DNA from 3 places in the Kitasatospora sp. NBC_01560 genome. Region 1 is predicted to be linked to each of the others. Evidence: riboswitches for the same ligand, from Rfam matches in the RefSeq annotation. Region 1 holds a riboswitch; each other region holds the start of a gene.
The links. A riboswitch is a leader RNA that binds a small molecule or an ion and turns the genes downstream of it on or off. The one in region 1 is predicted to bind cyclic di-AMP.

Region 2: it holds a riboswitch for cyclic di-AMP, as region 1 does, so the genes downstream of both, OH807_RS08785 (transglycosylase family protein) here and OH807_RS33900 (hypothetical protein) in region 1, are expected to answer to the same signal.
Region 3: it holds a riboswitch for cyclic di-AMP, as region 1 does, so the genes downstream of both, OH807_RS12980 (NlpC/P60 family protein) here and OH807_RS33900 (hypothetical protein) in region 1, are expected to answer to the same signal.

Annotation. Positions count from the first base shown of each region.
Region 1 covers NZ_CP109364.1:7,822,725-7,824,968, forward strand. The annotation lists gene OH807_RS33890 (hypothetical protein) at 1-105, shown strand, start outside; gene OH807_RS33895 (hypothetical protein) at 253-681, shown strand; cyclic di-AMP (ydaO/yuaA leader) riboswitch at 902-1,068, shown strand; gene OH807_RS33900 (hypothetical protein) at 1,070-2,244, shown strand, end outside.
Region 2 covers NZ_CP109364.1:2,129,469-2,131,712, forward strand. The annotation lists gene OH807_RS08780 (hypothetical protein) at 1-661, opposite strand, end outside; cyclic di-AMP (ydaO/yuaA leader) riboswitch at 1,024-1,208, shown strand; gene OH807_RS08785 (transglycosylase family protein) at 1,200-2,244, shown strand, end outside.
Region 3 covers NZ_CP109364.1:3,033,727-3,035,970, forward strand. The annotation lists gene OH807_RS12980 (NlpC/P60 family protein) at 1-844, opposite strand, end outside; cyclic di-AMP (ydaO/yuaA leader) riboswitch at 855-1,009, opposite strand; gene OH807_RS12985 (NlpC/P60 family protein) at 1,337-2,244, opposite strand, start outside.

The DNA of each region.
Region 1 (2,244 bases):
CTCATTGCCGTGACACAGATTCTCCAGGCCGCCGACCGGACCCCCTTCTACACCGCCCTGGCTCCTGCGGCCCGCAAGCACCTCGATGTTCTGACGGGCCACTGAAGAGGAGACGCCCATTCCGATGCCCGGGAGGAAGGCGATGCCCTGGTGGGAGAGGTTGCGTAACTCGACACCTTGGGATGTCTCCGCAGGTCGGGAACAAGGTATACGGGTGAACCGTTCACCTACACGGCGCAACCGTGCCTCGGGGTGCTGCCCACCGGCGGGTACGACTGCTACCCGGGCCAGCGCCAGCTGCTCGCCCGGTGGGACGGCAGCTACGGGGTGGACGGCACCGCCCAGGACTGGTGGACGACCTACTACGGGGGTCAGGGGCTCTACACCGCGGGCCAGGGCATCCAGGCGGCCGTCGACGCCGGCTCGCTGATCGGGCCGCTCCAGCGGGCGGGGATCCCGGCGGCGGTCCGGACGTACCTGCTGGCCGGCGGCTCGGCCGACATCCCGGGCGTGCTCAACGAGAACCGCGGGCCCAGCGACGGGATCGTCTTCACCCGCAGCGCGCTGGACACCACGGGGGTCGGCACGGTCGGCGGTACGCGGCTGGTCGGCGGTCTGAACCACCTGGAGCTGGCCTGGGCACCCGAGGCGATGGGCCAGGTCGCGGCCTGGCTCGCCTGACCGGCCGGCCCCTGACCCCCGCCGACCTCCGACCACACCCGCCGACCCAACTGATCAACTCGGCAAAGCCGTTGATCAACTCCGCCCCGCCCGGCTGTGACCTGCGCGACAACCGCCCCCGGGGAGTTGTCGCCCCGAGGGCGGCCTGCCTAGCCTGCACGGGACGTCCGCTTCGCGGGCCTCCCCCGTCGGGACGCCGAGTCCTGTCCACCCGACGGCGGGCAACCGAGCACCACAGCGGACGGGAGCGGGGGACCCAGGTCAGTGCCCGGCCCGTGCGCTCCCGCGCGCGGTCCGCGGCTAGGGGTGAAGCCGCTACCCACAGGCGGCCGGGCAACCTCGGCCCGAACCCGACAGCTCACCTCGCAGGCGTCGCAGAGGACACCCCATGCAGAAGCCTGCCCGGCGCACCGCGCCTCGCCATGCCCGCCCCTCCCGCCACCGCCGCAACGCCGCGTTCGGCGTCACCGGCGCGCTCGCCATCAGCGGTGCCGGACTCCTCGGCGTCCCGGCGCTGACCGGGGCCCAGGCGGCCACCGCGCCGACCGTCACCCAGGACAAGCTCGCGCCGGCCGCGATGGTCGCCGGCAAGGCCACGACCGCCTCGCTCACCGTCCACTCCTCGGCCTGCTTCACCGCGAAGACGCTGGGCGTCGGCGTGCGAGACGCAGCCGGCCGCAACCTGGACTTCCCCGGCAACGTCGCCAACGCGCAGATCTGCCCGAGCGGCCTGTCGATCACCACCGGCGCCCGCACCCTGCCGGTCGGCACCTACACCCAGTTCGGCTTCTGGCAGGACTCCGCGGGTGCCTGGCACAACCTGCCCTCGCAGCAGCTCGTGGTGTCCGGCACCGCCGCCACCCCGTCGCCGACGCCCACCCCCACGGCCACCGCGACCCCCACGGCCACCGCGACGCCCACCCCCTCCCCGTCGGCGAGCGCCACCGCGAGCACCCCGGCCACCGGCGCCCCCGTCGCGGGCAAGAAGCTCACCTGGTCCGACGAGTTCAGCGGCCCGATCGCCTACGGCTCCCGCTGGACGGGGGACAAGAGCAGCTCGTACCACTACGGCAACCACAACCCGGACGACAACAAGCTCGACTGGCTGAACAAGAACAACGTCAGCGTCTCCGGCGGCGTCGCCACCTTCACCGCCAAGCCGGGCGCCAACAAGCTGGAGAACGGCAAGCAGTCCTGGGACACCGGGCTGCTCACCACCGAGTACTCCAGCGAGGGCTTCCAGGTGAAGACCGGCGACTACGCCGAGACCCGGGTCAAGCTCCCGGCCGGCACCGGTGCCTGGCCGGCGCTCTGGACGTGGAAGAACGGCAACGGGGAGATCGACTCCTTCGAGTACCACCCCGACAACCCGAACCTGCTGGAGCTGACCAACCACGTCAACCCGGGCCACCTGTACTACACGGACGCCAAGGCGATCGCGAAGGACGGCTGGGTCACCATCGGTACCTCCTACGGCGCCAACTCGGTCGACTGGTACGTCAACGGCACCAAGGTCTACTCGGACGGCAAGGGCGTCGGCGCCAACTGGTCGGCGTACCTGAT
Region 2 (2,244 bases), 5.7 Mb from region 1:
AGGCCGTACGGGCGGCGCCGTCCAGCCGCAGGTACCCGGTGCCGGTGACCCAGAGGCCGACGTCGGTGTCGACCACCTTCATGCCGTCGCCGTGGAACCGCTTCTCGTCGACGGACGGGAAGCGCAGGGTGTGCACGGCGGCGCCGTCGGGGGCGAGGGCGAGCGTCCCGCGGATCTCGACGTTGCCCGCCGAGGCGAGCGTGACGGTGCGGTCGGCGGCGAAGACGAGGGCGCCGGTCGGCTCGACGAGCAGCGAGGCGACGGTGGCATCGGTGTCGAGCAGCACCTGGTCGGCGATCCGGACGGCGCTCTGCGGGCCGGGCACCCGGCCGCCCCAGCCGGCCGGGTCGGACCACCGGCGGCCGCCCCGGCCGACGGTGGGGGCGGCGCCGGGCTGGCCGGTCGCGGGGGCGGCACCCTCCGCGGTGCCCTCCGCAGCGCTCTCCGCGGTGACCGGCGCGGTGACCGGCGCGGTGGCGGACGGCCCGGTGGCGGGCGCTCCGCCGTGGAGCATCCCCGTCCCGTCCGCACCGGCCCCGCCGGCCGGCAGGGGGCCGCCCACGGCCGCGACGGGCTCGGCCGGGCCGCCCAGCGAGCGGCGCAGCGCCTCCTCGCCGCCGACCGCCGCGAAGACCGTCCCGACGGCGAGCCAGCGCAGCATCGTCCTGCGGCGTAAGGGAGTTATGGGCTCTTCGGGCGGGATGTCCGCTCTGCGGGGTTTTGCCCGGCGATGCGCTCCGCGCGGCCGGTGCGGCGGCCGGCCGGCGTCCGGCTCCTCGTCCATGGCCATCGTTGCGTAGCCCTCCCCCCGGGCGGCTGCATCGGTCCCGACTCTCTGAAGCATAGGCAGTTGCTGTGAAGCCGACGGGCGTTGCGCGAAAACGGTCATTTCTGATCATGGTGGACAGCCTTTCAGCAGGGCATCCGCAAACCGTGACGGTCGTCACACATGTTTGCGGTTTGAACTTGAGTCTGCTTAACGTGCTCCCCGTTCGTGGCCACACGGACCCAGCTCATCCGCAACGCCGAGTCCTGCCGTCGGTTGCGCTGGCAGCGCAGAAACGCACCACGGCAGGAGCGGGGGAACCACAGGTAAGTCGCCCGGACCGGTCCACGACCGGTTCAGGGCTAGGGGTGAAGCCGCGTCCACAGCGCGGCCGGGCAACTCCAGCCCGAATCCGACAGCTCACCTCGCAGGCGTGGGAGAGGACCGCACCTTCATGCTGCCCACCAACGGCACCCGCCTGTCCGGCCGCACCCGCCGCGTGATCGCCGCCCTCGGCGTCGCCGGCGTCGGTCTCACCATTCCCTGCCTGACCACCGGCACCGCCTCCGCGGCCTCCGTCGCCACCTGGGACAAGGTCGCCCAGTGCGAGAGCACCGGCAACTGGAGCATCAACACCGGCAACGGCTTCTACGGCGGCCTTCAGTTCACCAACAGCACCTGGGCCGAGTTCGGCGGCACCGCGTTCGCGGCCCGCGCCGACCTCGCCACCAAGGACCAGCAGATAGCGATCGCCGAGAAGGTGCTCGCCGTCCAGGGCCCCGGCGCCTGGCCCGTCTGCTCCGTCCAGGCGGGCCTGACCAAGGGCGGCACCCCGGCCGCCGTGGACACCACCACGGCCGCCAAGCCCGCCGCGCAGACCCCGGCCCCGGCCGCCAAGCCGCAGACCCAGGCGCCCGCCGCCAAGCCGGCCGCCCCGAAGGCCGACCCGGCCCCGTCCACCGACTCCGCCAAGCCGCAGGGCGGCCAGAACCGGTCGCAGAACTGGCAGGACAAGGCCGGCTCCGACGACTACACCGTGGTCGCCGGCGACTGGCTCTCCGCCATCGCCGACAAGAACAACGTCCAGGGCGGCTGGGAGCGGCTGTACGAGCTCAACCGCTCCACCCTGGCCGACGGCCCGCACGTCATCTACCCGGGCCAGCACCTGAGCCTCGGTGACCACGGCAAGACCCGTGCCTCGGACGAGTCCGGCAAGAACTTCGACTGGTTCAACCGCTCCTCCGGCACCTCGGGCCAGGCCGCCGCCGGTACCGCCACGGCCGCCAAGCCGGCCGCGCAGACCCAGGCCCCGGCCGCCAAGCCGGCCGCCGAGACCCAGGCGCCCGCCCAGGCCGCCACCGGCAGCATGGCCGCCGCGGTCTCCTTCGCCCAGTCGAAGGTCGGCCAGGCGTACGTCTACGGCGGCACCAGCGACGGCGGCTGGGACTGCTCCGGCCTGACCCAGGCCGCGCTGCGCG
Region 3 (2,244 bases), 4.8 Mb from region 1:
AGACGTACGGCGCGCCGAGCTTGCTCTCCGCGGCGGCGATCGCGGCGGCGGCACGCGAGCCGTTGGCGGCGGGCGCGGCCGGCGCGGCGGGCTTGCTCGCGGCCGGCGCGGTGAGGTCGGTGCGGCTGTTGTCGCGGGAGGCGCGGTCGGCGTCCGCCTTCGCCTTCGCCTCGGCCTTGGCGGCGTCCGCCTTGGCCTTGGCCTCGGCGGCGGCCTTCTCCTCGGCCGCGCGCAGCGCCTGGCGCTCCTGCTCGGTCAGCGTGTTGAGCAGGTCCTGGGCCTTGGCCAGCTTCGCCTGGACCTCGTCCTTGGAGGTCTTCAGCTGCTGGGTGGTGGCCTCCAGCTCGCCGAGCTTGCCCTGGGCCTCGTTGCGGTCCTGGTCGAGCCTGCGCTGCTGCTCCTGGAGGTCCTTCAGCGCACCGGACTGGGTGCTGCTGGCCTGGGTCAGCGCGCCGGCCTGGTTCAGGAAGTTGTCCGGGCTGGACGAGAGCATCAGCTGGACGGTCGACGATATGCCGCCGTTGCGGTACTGCTCGCCGGCGATCTCGGCGAGACCGCCCTGGGCCTCGATCACCGAGGCCTGCTGGCGCGCGACCTTGTCCTGGAGCTCGCCGACCTGCTTCTGCAGCTCCTGCTGCTTGGCCTGGGCGCCGTTGTACTTCTCGGTCGCCTGCTCGGCCTGCTCGTTGAGCTGGTCGACCTGCTCCTTGACCTGGTCCTTGGTCGGCGTCGGGTCGGCGTGGGCGCCGGACTGCGCGGACAGGGCGACGGCCGCGGCGGCGACACCGGTCAGGATCGAGACCCGGGCGCGGCCGGCAGGCTTGGGACGACGATGGGACGCCACGAAGGCGGACTCCTTCTTCCAACGCCCGCCTACCGGGTGAGCTGACGGGTTCGGGCCGGAAGCGTGCCCTACGACGCCTCACCGGCCGTCGAGACGGCCGACCTGGCGCCGATTCACCCCGGAGGAACATGGTTCCCCGGCTCCGCTCCACAGCGCCCCCGACTACTGGGCTCCCCGTCGGACAGGTCGTGCGACCCGTCCCGCTGCTTCACGAACTCGGCGGTAAACCCCCGCCGCCACCCAGGCTGGGTGATCGACTGTGCGGTGGTTCGAGGCACGACACTAGTAACAGAACCGTGATCCGTTCAAATCCTTGTCAGAAAAAAGACGGAAGAATACCCAAGTTCATTTGTGAATATGACCGGGTGTGATCAGTGGTCCACGCGGAGCTGATCGTTGGTCACCGCGCGGCCGGAAACGCCTGCGCCACCCCCGGCAAGGAGGTGGCGCGGATCACAGGGCCGCATCCCGACCCGTGGGCGTGCCGGTCCGTCAGACCCGGCGGATGGTGTTGATCGGCATCGCGTCGGCCTTCATCACCTTGACCACGTCGCCGGTGTGCGGCGCGTGCACCACCATGCCGTTGCCGATGTACATCCCGACGTGGCTGCGGTCGCTGCGGTAGATGATCAGGTCGCCCGGCTGGGCCGCCGCGAGCGAAGGCACCGCGGTGCCGTAGGTGGCCTGCGCCTGCGAGGTGCGCGGCAGCGAGACGCCGGCCTTCCCGTAGGACCAGACCATCAGGCCGGAGCAGTCGAAGCTGTTCGGGCCGGTGGCGCTCCAGACGTACGGCGAGCCCTGCTTGCTCATCGCGTTGCTGACGGCCGCCCCGGCGAGGCCGCTGGCCTGCGGCAGGCTGCCCAGGTCGGCCCGCTCGCTGCCGCGCGAGGCGCGGTCGTCCTGCTGCTGGGCGGCCTTCAGCGCGGCGCGGTCGGCGGCGCTGAGCGAGTTGAGCAGGTCCTGGGCTTCCTTGAGCTTCTTGTTGACGTCCGCCTTGGACTGGTTCAGGTCCTTGGTGGTGGTGTCCAGCGAGGCGAGGATCGCGGCGGCCTCGGTCTTCTGCTGGTCCAGCCGGCGCTGCTGGTCCTGGAGGCCCTTCAGCGCGTCGGCCTGGCTGGAGCTGGCCTGCTGCACACTGGAGGCCTTGTCCAGGTAACCGGACGGGTCCGAGGAGAGCATCAGCTGCACGGACGGGTCGATGCCGCCGGTGCGGTACTGCGCGGCCGCCACCTCGGCCAGACCGCCCTGAAGCTGGGTCATCTGGTCCTGGCCGCGGGCCACCTGGTCCTGCAGCTGGTCGGCCTGCTTGCGGAGCTGGTCGGCCCGCTCCTTGGCGCCGTTGTACTTCTCGGTGGCCTGCTCGGCCTCCTCCTGCAGCTGGTCGATCTGCGCCTTCACGT